2 regions of the Cyclobacterium sp. 10D3-21 genome follow, and region 1 is predicted to be linked to the other one. Evidence: riboswitches for the same ligand, from Rfam matches in the RefSeq annotation. Region 1 holds a riboswitch; the other holds the start of a gene.
What was found. Region 1 has a riboswitch for thiamine pyrophosphate ahead of AC0L7T_RS18640 (class I SAM-dependent methyltransferase). Riboswitches for the same ligand answer to the same signal wherever they lie in the genome.
Positions count from the first base shown of each region.

Region 2: linked by a shared signal. The riboswitch ahead of AC0L7T_RS02605 (TonB-dependent receptor) and the one ahead of AC0L7T_RS18640 (class I SAM-dependent methyltransferase) in region 1 are both predicted to bind thiamine pyrophosphate.

Region 1 covers NZ_CM147924.1:4,821,122-4,829,360, reverse strand. The annotation lists gene AC0L7T_RS18660 (CASTOR/POLLUX-related putative ion channel) at 752-2,707, opposite strand; gene AC0L7T_RS18655 (Trm112 family protein) at 2,986-3,276, opposite strand; gene AC0L7T_RS18650 (thiamine phosphate synthase) at 3,279-3,920, opposite strand; gene AC0L7T_RS18645 (AIR synthase-related protein) at 3,917-4,969, opposite strand; gene AC0L7T_RS18640 (class I SAM-dependent methyltransferase) at 4,970-5,692, opposite strand; TPP riboswitch at 5,762-5,857, opposite strand; gene AC0L7T_RS18635 (D-arabinono-1,4-lactone oxidase) at 6,026-7,942, shown strand.
Region 2 covers NZ_CM147924.1:574,524-582,762, forward strand. The annotation lists gene AC0L7T_RS02575 (GMC oxidoreductase) at 1-589, opposite strand, end outside; gene AC0L7T_RS02580 (gluconate 2-dehydrogenase subunit 3 family protein) at 604-1,146, opposite strand; gene AC0L7T_RS02585 (TonB-dependent receptor domain-containing protein) at 1,296-3,548, shown strand; gene AC0L7T_RS02590 (nitroreductase family protein) at 3,573-4,181, shown strand; gene gldD (gliding motility lipoprotein GldD) at 4,181-4,795, shown strand; gene AC0L7T_RS02600 (fatty acid desaturase family protein) at 4,890-5,957, shown strand; TPP riboswitch at 6,007-6,103, shown strand; gene AC0L7T_RS02605 (TonB-dependent receptor) at 6,186-8,239, shown strand, end outside.

The sequences.
Region 1 (8,239 bases):
TAACGGTAAAATTGACATGCACGGAATGTAAATCAATGGAGAGTTAGATGGAATTCGAAGACTTCAACAATAGTAGTGTAGGGTAGCCAATTTGGGTCGAGATTTTGTCAGTATTGTTGCAAAAAAAGAGCAACAATACCGCCAAAATCGAGCTGTATATGTTATTTCTGCCAGGGGTTTGCACCCCTAGCTACAAAAATATCACTCCTCCGGAGTTTTAGGTAACGGTAAAATTGACATGCACGGAATGTAAATCAATGGAGAGTTAGATGGAATTCGAAGACTTCAACAATAGTAGTGTAGGGTAGCCAATTTGGGTCGAGATTTTGTCAGCATTGTTGCAGAAAAAAAGAGCAACAATGCCGCCAAAATCGAGCTGTATATGTTATTTCTGCCAGGGGTTTGCACCCCTAGCTACAAAAATATCACTCCTCCGGAGTTTTAGGTAACGGTAAAATTGACATGCACGGAATGTAAATCAATGGAGAATTAGATGGGATTCGAAGACTTCAACAAAAGTAATGTAGGGTAGCCAATTTGGGTCGAGATTTTGTCAGTATTGTTGCAGAAAAAAAAGCAACAATACCGCCAAAATCATTTAATGTGCATTCACTGAACCACTGGCTACACCCGTGGCTGTTGTATTGCGCTCCTTCAGAGCTGATAAATTAGGACAATGTGACTCGTCCTCATTTTCTTTAGGAGATGTGAATCAATTACCCAATTGAAGACCTACTGCCTGCTTTTATGTTTAATAAACAGTCGTAAGGATTACAAGGCTATCAATAGTAGACAAGTTTATCATTTCATCTTTTGGAGGATTTAACACAAGACGTTTCCCTTTTTTGCCTTGGATAAATAGCCCGAGTGCAGTTTCACCATAGGACGAGGCCTGTTCTTCCAATTCTGAAAAGGAAGCCGTAGCAACATTTATTTCGTATTCTTCAATGCTTCTAAAGATTATTTCAGGACCTCCAACAGTAAAAAGCTCATTGTATATGCTATATAACTCCCGCTGCATGGCAATGCTTGCCAAAAGATGACTCAAAATCATTGGGCTGATGATTACTTCGCTTTGGAAAGGTTTTAACAAAGATTCGTTACTCGGATCCGCCAGTTCCAATAAAATGGATGGTTTTTTTACAGATTTCTCCAGTACCTCTTCGAGTAAAACAAACCCAACCATAGTCCTTGCATCTGCTTCCTCTTCTTCCTCCATCCTGTCACTGCTTACCATTAAAATATGATCAAAGGTCTCCGCTTCAATTCTCTTAATAACGGATTCTCTTAAATAATCCGCCACGACATGGTCGATATCTATCCTTTCGTGTCCTTCGTTTACCATGCCAAAATCCTTCTTCCTGTCTTGGAGGGCTTTTAAAGATACGATCCTAATGTAGTAGGATTCATCCTCATAAGTGGTCAATTCTTCAATTAAAGAGGGCACATGTTCATTCCATCCCAATACCAGAATTCTAATTATTCCCGTCTGTTCTTCTACAGTTAGAGCCTTTTTCTTAGGAAGGTGATTCCTGTCTTTTTCAATTAAGTCCTTTTCCAATTCCAGGTCTGAAAAATTTCTGGCTATCAGGATCAACTGATCTTTTTCTTTTATGATTTCATTTTCATCCGTATTTAGATAAGGAATATAATTGCCATTTTCTTCCCTAACTATTCCCAAAACAATGGCTTTGGTAAAGGCTTTTTTAACAGACCCTATTGGCTGATTAATGGTTTCTGGAAATTCCTGAGTAAAAATATTGTTCTTAGTCAATTGAGACAATAGCTCGTTATACACTTGTGAAAGTCCCGGGTGACGGATGTTTTGCGCCATCAGGCGACTAATTATTGCATTGCTACCAATGATCTCCAGAGGCCCACTATAAGACCTGATTGCAGCGTTTATTTTATGATCATCCTGGATTTCGGCAATTACATAGGGGAGGGTGGTGAAGTTAAACTGCCTGGCTTCAGCATTTAATGAAAGCAGGCATTTAATGGTTTCCACATCTGGATTAATCAGTTCTTTTCGGTCATAGGCCAAACTTGGAATAATAATGACGGCGGCATTTAGCGCATCCACCCTTCGTAAATGCTCCCTGTCTATAGCCACTCCTGTGCGCAAAATAATTTCGTGTGCACGGCGACCAATCATCGGGTTGTCCTTCAATTCCTGCATTTGAAAGGGACCTACCTCCTCGGAAAGGACAATCAGTTTTAGTTTTTTAATGTTGAATTTTTCAAACATTCTTTTCAATCTCCCAGAGGATTGAAAAATTTCCGCGGCAATATGAATCGTTCTATTGGACCAACCCAGAATGACGATATGGTTGTTGGCCGTTACAGGGGTAAGCCCTTGCTCCAAATGACGAATCTTCCTGTTCATCCAGGTAGTGATAATGGCTACCAAAGAACCCAAAAATATCACATATCCTGCTATTGTAAGTAGGGTAGAGATAAAACGGCGCCAATTGCCTTGATCATCTCCAAGGTAACCAGGGTCGGTAAGTCTGAGGAATGCCCACCAGACCGCCTCACCTAAGGATTGATTGGGTGTATCAGTGGGTATCACTAATAAGCCCCCAAAAATGGAAATCATGCCTATCAAAGCTGCAACTACCAAAAGCTGGTATTGAGCACCTTTTACCAACTGTCTTTCCAGTGTAAATAAAATCTTCCGCCGAATTCTAGGTCTTTTTAATCGCATATAATTTTTAAACAGGAGTTTTTCTGCCCTTCAATATAAAAATTAAGTTACAATATCCGCCCTTCTGCGACTTGCAAGGTTGTAAGCTTTCTTCTTTTTCGTGCGCGTTTTATGCTTTCTCCCATCTGTTCCAAAATTTTCAGGTGTTTGGGAAAAAGGGTTTGTTTTCTTTTGGTCATATCCAAAATGTTTGTTATTTCAATCAAACATGGTTTTTTGATTAAAATAACAAACAACAGATCATGCAATGCATTGGGCATTACACAATCTGGGTAAAATTATTTAGGGTTAATATCTTTTCCGGCTTCGATTAAACGAAAATTGCTGACCGTTTTCCCTTCAAGGTGTTTGCTCCATTTTTCAAGCAATGGTTTTTCTAAATCAACTTCTCTGTATTCATCCGGATTCATAATGGGTAAACCCTTTACTATCGGGTAGATTCTTTTGCATTCTTTGCAGTGTAGCCAGCCTTCCAGAATTCTTTTCTCTGTATCTTCTGTTATACTGGTCAACTCCAGATCGGCTTTATCAAATGGGCAACATAATTTATCAATTGTGGATAATCTCATCGTTATTTTGATTGTAATGAATTAAAATATTTTTGTAAGGCGCTGACGGGGTTCTGATTTTGCATCACTCCTGAAATTAAAGCTATCCCTGAGTGGGGCAGCGATTGAAGCTCAGGAAGGTTTTCCATCTTGATTCCTCCAGCCAAAAATAAGGGCATGTCCGTGATTTTTCCTGCTTCTCTGATTACATCGAAGCTTACCAAATCACAATGTTGTGTGGTCTTGGTAGGATAAACTGAGCAAAAGGATACATAATCCATCCCAAGTTTGTCTGCCTGTCGGATCAAGTCCAGGTCATTGTTTACAGTCAGTCCTACCAAGTGATTTTTTGCCGAAAATTCACTGATGGAAGATAAATCCGAAGGGATGCTGTCCAAATGGATGCCGTCTACATCTTTTACTTGAAGTAAATCCCATCTATTGTTTACCAAAATCGGGAAGTCATAAGCAGCTGCCAATTCCACGACTTTACTTGTAAATGCGACTGCATCCTGTCCTTCTCCAAAATGATCCCAAATTTGCACAGCAGCAAGAGGGAAAGTAAACAACTGTTCCAAAATAGGAAAAAGCACAGCCTCAGGCTTGTCAGAAGGATCAATGACCAGGTAAATACTTTTATCTGCTTGTAAGTTTAGTTTTTTCATTGCCATCCGTTTTTATATGCACTAAAAAAAGCCTCCCAGTAAGGGTCTACAGATTGATAAATCATTGGCGTTTTTTCTCCTTGTTTGAAGATTGAAATGCCTTCCTCGGCAGCAGTTAACTGGCCAACTTCAGTACAGGCAATATTTTCATTCGCCAAGCGACTTTTTATTTTCTCTACCTGGTCTTTTTTGCAAGTAATCAGCATGGAACCTGCTCCAATGCATTGCAAAGGATCCAGCGAGAAAAGGCGACAAACGGCTTCCTGTATTGCTCCAACGGGTATCAAGTCCTCTTCAATGACAGCCCCACAGTTGGCTGCACTAGCCAACTCATAGATTGCGCCCAATACGCCACCTTCGGTGACATCATGCATGGCAGTGACACTGTTTTCAGCTGCATTTCCTCTAGCTGTTATTGCATCTTTGATAGAACTTGTTTGGTAAAATGAATCCGAAGCTCCTTGATATACCTCTTTTCCGAGTTTGTTGCTTACTGTTTTCGGAAAACTCATGGCCAAAATAGCAGCAGACGAGATGGCTGCTCCTTTTGTTACCAAAATACAGTCACCAGCTTGGGCTTTGGGGGTGGCTAGCATTTGGTCTTTTGGGGCGATGCATATAAATGTGCCTCCTCCTGCGATAGTAGAATTTTGTCCTTCGACAAAACCGGTATGGCCTCCAGTGATGGCAACGCCCAAAGCAGCACAATACTCGTGCACATATTGCCAATAAATTTTGAAATCAGCCTGGCTTAAAGTAGCAGGAAGGTTCAGTACAAATTGGCCAAATTGGGGGGCAAAACCTGTGGTGGCCATGTCGTTGGCCATTAAATGAACGGATAACCACGCGGATTCCTGTAATCCAAGCGTTTGAATTAAGGAAAGCGGATCACTGGTGAGGGCCATGGCCTGTCCTCCTGCCAATTCTACAATGGATACGTCAATGCCGAATCCAGGCCCAACGAGTACCTTTTCATTGGGTGTCCCACAATTGGAGGTTATAAAATCACCCAATAATCTTTCATCAATCTTTCCGGCTTTTTCGCTCATTTATTGAACATCGTTAAATTGCACATAAAGGCCAAAGAAATCACCATAAGGCATGTTCCATTGCTGTACAGGAAACCATTTAGGTAAACCGGTACAAGACCAGGTAATGGTATAATCTCTTCCTTCCAAGGCCTCCTCTATAATCTTGATAAGGTGTTTGGGCGTGTAAAATGTTGCGGTGACATAAAAAGGGTTCTTTCCAAAAGCTTGTTGCACCCGACGACGAAGGACTTTGGGAGAGTTCTTGTTCATCATTCCCATCGCAATACCATATTTGCCAACCCTGGCCGCTTCACGGATCACCTTGACCGGGTCTTTGTAGTATTCAAAAGTGGTGATAAAGGCAAGGGAATCAAAAGTATTGTCTTTGAAGGGCATGTGGTGAGAATCGGCCATTACCAGATCCCCATCAAACAAATGGATGGCCTGAGATAGCATTAAAGGAGAGATGTCTCCTCCAGTAGATTCTATGCCTATTTCTTTCCACCACCTGGTAAACCTTGTCGTGCCACAGCCAAATTCCAATAGGGTTTTCACCCTTTTGTCCTTGGTTACCAACTGTTCCATTATTTTTTTCTGCCACACCTCAGCTCTTTTGTAGCGGCCTTCATACCAAAGTTCATAGGTATCTGTATGGTCTCTGTTGAAAAACCATTCAGGTCTGTTTTGCCAGTTTCGCTGTTGCTGAGGGATCAGCCCCATTTTTTGCTTTTCTATTTCCATTTTGTAATTCGTTTATAAAAAAAACATTCGACCGAACAAAACCAGTGGAATGTAGCTTCAAATTACAAAAGGAAATCTGGCTTGCATCCCTACGTTGGCATTATCCAAATCAGGTTCCGGGTATTTTCTCAGCCTGACTTTTGTCAAGCACCCCGTGCATATTTTACAGCCACAAAGATATCGAATAACCCATGTAAAGCAAGCAGTATTTCCAATGGCAATACTAAGACTGTTTTTAAATTGAAATTAATAAAGCATAAATCATGTGGGTTTTTAATATTTTCGATAAATTAGGTAGTTGTTTAATGGTTTTTAAAATAGAAGATTAGATACATGTCCGCATTAACGAAATTTATTACCTGGAAGAAAGGTAATACAGTAGTCTCTTGGGTGCTTTTTGGATTATTGGTTCAGGTAGTTTTTAATAGAAAGAATGTTCCGTCTCATATTGAAGTGTTGGACGATACCCTAACCCATCATTGTTCCAGAACGAAAAGAAATCGCTGGGTTAATGTTATCAATTTTGTGGTTACACCAAGGTTTATAAGAAGGTTAATTGAGGGCCAATTGAATAAAAAAATGGCAGAACATGAGCGTGTGATTTTATCTCTTGACAAGGAGCTGACCAAGGATGATTTTTTCGAGAAGGAGAAGCCACTCAGACGGAAGTGGAGCAATTGGTATGGCAATCATTTTTCTGAACCGCTAAAGTTTTTTGTGCCTGGAAATGGGGACTATGAGAATTTCACTTCCGATGATGAATCCTGCAAATGGTATGATTTTAAGGGCTTGTTGGATGTGAGTGAAATGGTGAAGAATGCTGAGAAAGAAAATAGAAAAGTGAGGGCAGTAGGTTCTGGACATGCGCTTACGGCAGTAGCCCAATGTGAAGATTTTTTGGTTTGCACCCAAAACATGAACATGACCCAGCGGCCTGCCAAGGAGTGGATAAAAAAGGAATACAAGGATGGTTTTGATGTAGAAGTGAATTTTTGCAATAAAAAATCTGTGGAAAAGCATTTCCTTTTTGAAACGGGGGGTGGAACAAAAATCAGGCATTTGATACAAGCTTTGACAAAGCATGGTTTGGCACTGATCAATCAGGGTGGCTCAAGTATTCAGTCTATAAGCGGAGCGATTGCCACCTCTACGCATGGGTCAGGAATTGGAATTGGTCCCGTATCTGTTTTTGCCAAATCAATGACCATTGTGGGCAAAGGGGGAATGATTTTTAGAGTAGAACCTAAGGATGGGATAACTGACCCTGTTGAATTTAATAAAGATGATCAAGTTAAAAAGTACGGAATTGAATTGATTCAGGACGATGAGAAATTCAATGCGGTAATGGTGGGTATTGGTTCCGTGGGGATTGTATTTTCTATGATCTTAGAAGCCCAACCCAATTACAGGCTTTTTGAAGAGCGGATTAGCTACAATTGGGAAGAGCTTAAAGCAGAGATGCAAAAAGAGGATGTGCATACATTCATCAATGCCCACCGTCATTTTGAAGTTTTGATCAATCCCTATCGGGACATGACTGCCGAAACAGAAGATGGGAAACAAAGAAAATGTTTGGTGACCACAAGGGATTACAGTGAAAAGTCAAATAGGGAACAAGCGGGAAGGGAAAGGAATTATATTTCCTCCTTTATCTCAGGAATAGCGATTTCTGGTAGACTCTCTCCTTGGGTGTTCAATAAAAACCATCAGGCCATTCCAGCAATGACCAACAATTCCATTCACAGACTCGTAGACCACCGTGGGGATGAAGGAGGAGGCTTTGAAGATGAGTCTCGTTTTGTGCTGGACCAGGGGTTGGGAGAACTGAAATTCTATGGCTATGCAGTAGAATTTGGATTTCCGTTGGAAAAGGTATTTGATGCAGTAGATCTAATTATTAAAGTCTGTGAAGAAGCCCAACCTTACCACCACCTTTTGGCAGCGCCTTTTTCTTTGCGGTTTGTCAAACAATGCGATGCCCATTTATCCATGATGAACCAGCACGATACCTGTATGATTGAACTGGTAAGTGTAAAAGGTGTGACCGGAAGCTTGCCTTTGTTCAGGCGTTTGGAGAGAGAATTGCTGGACTTTGGTGCCATTCCTCATTGGGGGCTTTCTGTGGAGCCCTGGTATAGGGAACGGGTGGAGAAAGCATTTCCACGCTTTAAGGATTGGGAAGTGCAGCAAGCCTTTTTTGGAGGAAAAACCTTTAAAAATGCCTTTTTAGAACGAATTCAAGATTCTTAATCCTTTGTTAAATTTCACTGTTTGTGAATTTGAAAGTAGCTTCAGGACCTAACAACCCAAATCTATAATTGGATAAGGCTTGTGATGTAGAGTCTTGTTCAACCCGCTATCGGGGTTGAGGAATAGATGTGGAATTGGCCGTCGACGGGTTTTCACCCGTGGCTATTATTGGTGAAGCCCTACAGGCTTCTTTCGATTAACATCAGTTCGATTTTAATACTTGCTGGTAAAATTAGGTTTATTTAGTGAAGCAGTTCCCTCCTTGAAATAGACACAGAAAAAGCAGATAAGGAGAGT
Region 2 (8,239 bases), 2.9 Mb from region 1:
TAAAATATTTTTCTCCAGCTGTCAATTCAAATGGAGGTAAAAACTCTCCATCTGGCAAGTTGGCTTTGCCATCTTTGTTACCGGAAACGCCGACGAATTTTTCTACATGGCTGTACCAGGGTGCCAGGTCCTTGTAGCGAATGGGCCAGTCCACGGCAAACCCATCTCTTGCAGGGCCTTCAAAATCGAAATCGCTCCAACGTTGTACTTGCCTTGCCCAAAGTAGGGACTTGCCTCCGGTTTGGTAGCCACGAATCCAGTCAAAAGGCTTTTCTTGTACATAGGGATGTTCGGTATCTTTTACGAAAAAGTGCTTTGTGTCTTCTTTATAAGCATAACACCTGCTCACTACCGGGTTTTCTTCTTTTACACTTTGGAGTATTCCACCTCTGTGCTCAAGTTCCCAAGGCATGCTGTTGGTGGTGGGGTAGTCTTTGACGTGTTTTACATCGCGGCCTCTTTCAAGTACCAGCGTGTTTAATCCTTTTTCGCAAAATTCTTTCGCTGCCCATCCGCCACTTATTCCAGAGCCGATGACGATGGCATCATAGCTGTTTTCTTTTTTGCTTTTTATATTCAAATTGGCCATTGCGTCCGTTCTATTTATGCGTTTTCAATTAATTTGCTGCCATAAAATCGGGCAGGAACCAGTTCGTAGGGCTTTATTTCAGTCATGAAATACTCAGAATTGAGGTAGCCCTGAAGTGCGAAACGTTTGGTGGTATTTAGAAATTGGCGGGCATGGCCGGCTTCACTTTCATTTTCGCCTTCCAATGCCATTCCTTTCACAATCGCCTCTTCTGCTTCTTTTTGGTCCATTTTTGAAAATGCCTTGCCAAAGGTTTTCTTTGAAAATTCCTCCCAGCCTTTAAGCCCTTTTACGAAACCTGCTTGCTGTTCAGTGCCCAGGCAGTCGTTGCTCATTACAAGTACAAAGTCCTGAATCATTAATTCTTCAGCCTTCTTTAGTGTAGTGCCTGGAAAAATGGTATTTGTTACCTGAGTGAGTAAAACTTTATCACTCTGGGTGATGTTTAGGTTTTGATAGGCTTGCAAAATGGATTCCTCGCTGAAGTCGCAGGCAGGTATCAATACCGCCCCTCCGGTTAGAATCGCTAATTGCTTCATAGCTGATCTTCTATCCATAATCTTTTTTGGGTAAAATGAAAATACACGAACAAGTTATCAAAATTTTGATTAAGTGAGCAAGGTTTTTTTCATCGGTGGTGCATTACTACAAAAATGCCGTAATTTTGGCTTTGAAACTTAACCACAACTATTATAAAATTTACAAAATGAAATTAAAATTATACCTATTAATATTATGCCTTCTTCCGCTGGGGCTTTGGGCACAAACGAACATCAAGGTATTGGATGCCGAATCCCGAGAGCCAGTAGCCTTTGTCACGGTTAAGGTAAATACAAAAAAAGCCATAACAGCCAATGCAAACGGAGAATTGACGGTAAGCCTGAGCGAGCCTTCAAACTTGCTTTTTTCACACATAGCCTTTGAAGAGCAAGCTGTATTGGTGCCCTCATCAGGCGAGATTACTGTTTTTATGGTAAGGGGGGAAAATGCACTTACCGAAGTATTGGTAAGTTCTTTTGAATCAGAGCGTCCATTGTTGGAACAGGCAGCTGGTATAGCGCGTGTATCTGAAGCAGATTTGTACCGGTTCAATGAAACATCCATTGTTCAGGCGTTTAATACCAAACCTGGAATTCGAATTGAAGAACGGGCACCTGCCAGTTATAGAGTGTCTATCCGTGGTAGTTCATTGCGCTCCCCCTTTGGCGTGAGAAATGTTAAGGTTTATTGGAACGGTATGCCTTTTACCGCGCCAGATGGCACTACGCCTTTGAATATGCTTGACCTGTCCAATATTCAAAATACGGAAATTATTAAAGGCCCTGCAGGTAGTATCTATGGTGCTGGAAATGGAGGGGTGATTAGCTTTACCAGCAAAGAAACGGTGGATGAAAATAGGATTGGGGCAGACCTTTCTGTTGGAGCCTTTGGTTTGGTTCGCTACCGTATGGGCATCGACCAAAAACTGGAAAATGGAGGCATTAGCGTTTCTTATGCCAAACAAAAGTCGGACGGGTACAGAGACCATACTGCCATGGACAGAGAAGTGCTGCAGGTTACCGGGTATTTTCAACCATCTAAGAAGCAGAAACTAACTACCCAAATCCTGTATTCTGATCTTTTTTATGAATTACCAGGAGCGCTAACGGCTGATCAGGTGGCAGAAAACCCAAGACAGGCAAGGCCAGGATCAGCAGCACAGAATGCATCCATCGACCAAAAGTCATTGTACGGTACCTTGTCTCATGACTATAGGTTTAACCATAACCTGGACAATAAAACCTCCCTTTATATCAATACCACGGATTTTGAGAATCCTTTTAACCTGGATTATAAAACAGAAACGCAATACGGTTATGGTGGAAGGACAAGTTTCACCTATGACGATATTTGGTCCAATGTACCTGTAAGGCTTATCGCTGGTGGAGAATACCAACTTTCTAAAACTTCGGCGCAAAACTTCGGAAACAATGGAGGTAAAATTGATACCATCCGTTTTGGTGATGAGCTATTGACCAAAACCGCTTTTCTTTTCCAGCAGTTGGAAGCAGAACTCTCCGATAGGTTCTTAATGACCATAGGCTTGAGCGAAAACTTTTCTAGTTTTAACATCGCTAGAAACATTGATATGATCAATGGTGTGCCTTCCAATGCCAAACGAACTTTTGATCCGGTGATCGTGCCTAGGATTGCGCTTTCAGCAAAATTGAACACCAATGCTGCGGTATATGGCAGTATCAGTTCAGGGTTTTCACCTCCTACCATTGATGAAGTTAGAACAAACGAAGGATCAATTAACCTGGACCTGGATGCTGAAAAAGGGGTGAATTATGAATTGGGTTACCGCTCAAGTTTCAATAAGGGTAGGGTCAATGTAGATGGATCTGTTTTCTACTTTAAGCTAGATGAAACCATTACCACTTTTGTCAATGAGCAAGGCGTAGTCCTCTTTAGAAATGCGGGTGCTACCAATCAGAAAGGAATAGAATTGTTGGTTGATTATGCACTTATAAGAAAGCAAATGTCATTTGTCCAGGAGGTTAAAGTGACCCATTCATTTACTGGACATTATTTTGAGTTTGTAGACTTTGTAAAAGGAGACAACGATTACAGTGGAAATGACCTAACGGGAGTAGCCCCCAATACCTTGGTCAATCAATTGGACATCAAAACCAAGCCTGGTTTTTACCTTAACTTTACCCATCAATTTGTGGATGACATTCCATTGAATGATGCCAATACCGTATTTCAGGATTCCTATCACTTGATGAATTCAAGAGTAGGATGGAGAGGTGATGTTGGAAAAGCGCTTGACCTTGAATTGTATTTAGGGGTTCAAAATTTAACCAATGCCAGTTATAGCCTGGGAAATGACCTTAATCCTTTTGGAGGGAGGTATTTCCAACCTGCTGCCACAAGAAACTTTTACGGAGGAATAAAGGTTGGTCTAAAATATTAGTAGTTTCAAAAAATAAAATCAAATATGAACAATAGGCCTGTATTTAATATAGAAGAAGTCAATAAAATCATTAGGAATAGAAGGTCCCAATTTGTAGCTCAGTTTAAGGAAAATGATCCAATAGACGAGAGTATCATTAAAGAGCTTTTAGAAAATGCCAACTGGGCACCTACGCACAAGCTTACTGAACCATGGCGTTTCGTAGTGTTTTCTGGCGAAGGCTTAAAAACATTGGCTGATTATCAGTCAAACTTGTACAAAGAGCGAAGTGAAAAAACTGGGATTTTCAAGGAGGCTGTTTACACCAAATTGAAAGAAAGTCCTTTAAAGGCTTCTCATGTTATCGCCATAGGTATGAAAAGAGACCTGCGCGCCAATCTTCCTGAAATGGAGGAAATAGCCTCAGTAGCGATGGCGGTTCAAAACATGTATTTAACAGCAAGTGCAAGAGGATTGGCAGCTTACTGGAGTACAGGTGCACCTACCTTCTGGCCAGAAGCCAAAACCTTTTTTGGGTTAGCCGAAGAAGACCTATTAATGGGTTTTTTCTTTGTTGCCAAGGCGGCATCAGACAAATGGCCTGAAGGAAAAAGAACGCCAATTTCTGAAAAAGTGACTTGGGTGAAAGAATAATGGTTTTTCTAAAAAAACAATTTCAAAATCCTGCTTTGGCCTTTTGTTGGTTGGCTATGCTTTTGATTGGGGCTTGTAGTGAAGACTACCTCCCCAAACCCAAAGGCTACAACCGCATTGATTTGCCAATGCGGGATTTTGTTTCTTTAGATAAAGAACTGCCCTATAATTTTGAATATTCCGTTCATTCTCAAATAGAACGCGATTCATTTAACCTGCAGGAAAAAACGTGGGTCAACGTTCACTATACTGATTTTGATGCCAGGGTTCACCTGACTTATAAACCCATCAATGAGAATAATGCTTTATTTAAGACCTATTTAAATGATGCGATGAGTCTTACTTTTAAGCATCAGGTGAAGGCTTATGGTATCGATGAAGCCGTGTTACTAACACCCAAGGGCTACACTGGTTTCGTCTCTGAATTGACCGGAGATGTGCCCACCCAATTTCAATTTTTTGTTACAGATTCAACACAACATTTTCTTAGAGGAGCGTTGTATTTTCAGACAGCGGTTAAGAACGACTCTTTGGCTCCTATCATTGAATATATCAAAACAGACATGATGCATTTGATCAATAGCCTATCTTTTGAATTGAAAATGTCAGATTAATGTGGTACCTTTAAAGTATACACCCCCAATCTTTTTTCTCTAATTTGCTTAAGCCAAGTAGTATTATCCTAAATCATTTACCTATAATCAATATATGGCGACGCCAAAATTCTCCAGACCTAAAATCAATTTCAATCAAGTTGTGAAATTAAGGGTGAGCGAATATTTTAAAGCTCAAAATATTGCTCGTTCAGGAAATTCCCAACTATTTATAAAAGCAGGAATCATTGTGGCGGCATTTGTATTGTTATACATCCACCTTGTGTTTTTTACCCCTCATTGGATTTTAGGATTGTTTGAATGCTTAGTTTTGGGCGCATTAACTGCTTTTATAGGCTTTAATGTAATGCATGATGGCGCGCATGGTAGTTTTAGTGACCGGCCTTGGGTCAATACCCTGGCAGGGATGTCCATTAATTTTCTGGGGGCGAATGTTTTCATGTGGAAGACCAAACACAATGTTGTTCACCACTCTTTTACCAACGTAGATGGCGTAGATGATGACCTGAACGCCAGGCCATTTTTGCGCCTTTCTCCAAGTCAAAAGAAATTCAAAATACACCAATTTCAACACTATTATTTTATTTTCACCTATTCCCTATTGTATCTCTATTGGGTATTTTTCACAGATTATAAAAAGTATGTTACCGGAAAGGTAGGAATCGTGCCTATTCAAAAAATGAAACTGTCTGATCATATCAGTTTTTGGGGTTTCAAGGCGCTTCATTTGGTTCTTTTTGTAGCCATACCCATTTACATGGTTGGATGGGGCCCATGGTTAGTAGGTTTTCTTGTGTATGGCCTATTTGCAGGGCTTGTGCTGACACTTGTTTTCCAATTGGCACACAGCCTGGAAGAAACTGCCTTCCCTGTTCCTGAGCCTGCGTCCAATTGTCTGGAAGACGAATGGATGATTCATCAGATAAGAACGACTGCCAATTTTGCTACTGGCTACAAAACACTTACTTGGTTTTTGGGAGGCTTAAATTTTCAAATAGAGCACCACCTGTTTCCTAAAGTCTCGCATATTCATTATCCTGCTTTGAGTAAAATCATCAAACAAACCTGCAAGGATTACAATATTCAATACCTTGAACATCAACAATTGAGAAGGGCTTTTATTTCCCATTTCCGCCATTTGAAGGGATTGGGGAACGCCTGAGCATAAGGTGAAAGTTTGTCATTTTAAATAATACCAGCTACATTTGTGGCAAGATCATTAGGGGTGCCTTAATATAACGGGCTGAGATCATACCCATATCACCTGATCCGGATAATGCCGGCGAAGGGAAATGTGAAATAGCTAATCGTACGTAATGCTATTGGGTAAACAACTAAAGTAGAATTGTCCCCTCATTTCTGCTATGTTTAACCAGAATAATTTATTAACATGATTCGTATTTGTTTTTCAGCAATATTTTTATTGCTGTGTCAATTGTCTATTGCCCAAAATAGCATCCGGGGAATTATAAAGGATGCTGAAAATGACTTACCTCTTCCAGGTGCTACCGTGTATTTGGAAGGTACCCAGAAAGGTGCTGTAAGTGATCAAAATGGAGCCTTTCAGATAAATAATCTGAACCAGAAAGCGGCAACATTACGCATTTCTTTTGTAGGCTATACCACCAAAACGGTAAATATCCCACTTCCTCAACGAGAAGATCTACTAATTGTCTTAAACTCAACCACCCTTACCACTGAAGAATTTATTGTTTCAGGAACAAGAGCATCGGAGACTACTCCCACTACCTTTCAAGTGATTAGTAAGGAAACCATTGGGAAAGACAATCTGGGGCAGGACTTGCCTCTTCTGCTAAATTATACCCCATCCATTGTTACGCATTCTGATGCAGGAACAGGCGTAGGCTACACGGGTATGCGGATCCGGGGAACAGATCAAACCAGGATCAATGTCACCGTCAATGGAATACCGCTTAATGATGCCGAATCTCATGGTGTCTTTTGGGTGAATATGCCCGACTTTGCCTCCTCAGTGGATAACATTCAAATTCAACGTGGGGTAGGTACTTCCACCAATGGTGCAGCTACTTTTGGGGCCAGCCTTAATATTCAGACCGACACCAAAAAGGAAGAAGCTTACGCAGAAACGGACAATTCCTATGGCTCCTTTAATACCCGGAAGCATACCATCAAAGCCGGTACAGGATTGATCAATGACAAATGGGCAGTGGACGCCCGTCTTTCTCAAGTCACTTCTGATGGGTACATAGACAGGGCTTTTTCTGACCTGAAATCTTACTTTGTATCCGGAGGCTATTATGGGGACAATCATGTGTTTAAGGTAAATATCTTTGCTGGGGCAGAACAAACTTACCAGGCCTGGAATGGAGTGCCCGAAAATCTACTTGAAACCGATCGGACTTTCAATGGCTATACCTATGAAAATGAGACCGACAATTACCAACAAAACCATTACCAGTTTATCTATGCTGGAACATGGGCGGATAATCTGAAAGCTAATTTTGCTTTGCATTATACTGCCGGACAAGGATACTATGAACAATTTAAGGGAGATGATGACCTGGAGGATTATGGTTTTGACCCAATTGAAATAGGTGATCAGGTAATTACCAGTACCGATATTATTCGAAGAAGATGGTTGGACAATGACTTTTATGGGGCTGTATTTTCCCTGAATTACGTTTCAACCAACGGAAGATTAGACGCTATCCTGGGTGGTGGCGCCAACCGATATGATGGAGACCACTTCGGTGAAATCATCTGGATGGGAAACACTGGGGATATCAATATTAGAGACCAATATTACAACAATGTGGCTGTAAAGGATGATAGGAACGTGTACCTAAAAGCCACCTATGAGGTAAAGGAAAGATTGTACTTGTTTGCAGACATGCAAGTAAGAGGGATTGACTATTCTTTTGATGGTAAGAATAGCGATCAAAGAAACGTTAGTGGCAATCAATCCTACACTTTCTTCAACCCTAAACTTGGCTTGTCCTATGAAACGGGTACTGGAAAAACCCTATACGCTTCTTATGCGGTTGCCAACAGGGAGCCTGTAAGGAGTGATTTCACAGATTCTCCAATATCAGAGATCCCAAGACCTGAGAGACTAAATAATGTAGAGGCGGGAATTAGGGTAAAGACCTCCAAATACCAGTACAATGCGAATCTGTACTATTTGGGCTATAAGGATCAATTGGTGCTTACTGGCCAATTGAATGATGTAGGGGCTTATATCCGGGAAAATGTTGCCAGTAGTTATCGGGCAGGAATAGAACTTGACGGTGCGGTAGTGCTCTCCCCTCTTTGGACGCTCGGAGGCAACATCGCTTTTAGTCAAAACAAGATCGATACCTATACTGAGTACAGCGATGTGTATGACGAGAACTGGGATTTTACAGGGCAGGAAAGCATTATTTATACCAATACAGACATTGCTTTTTCTCCTGACATTGTAGC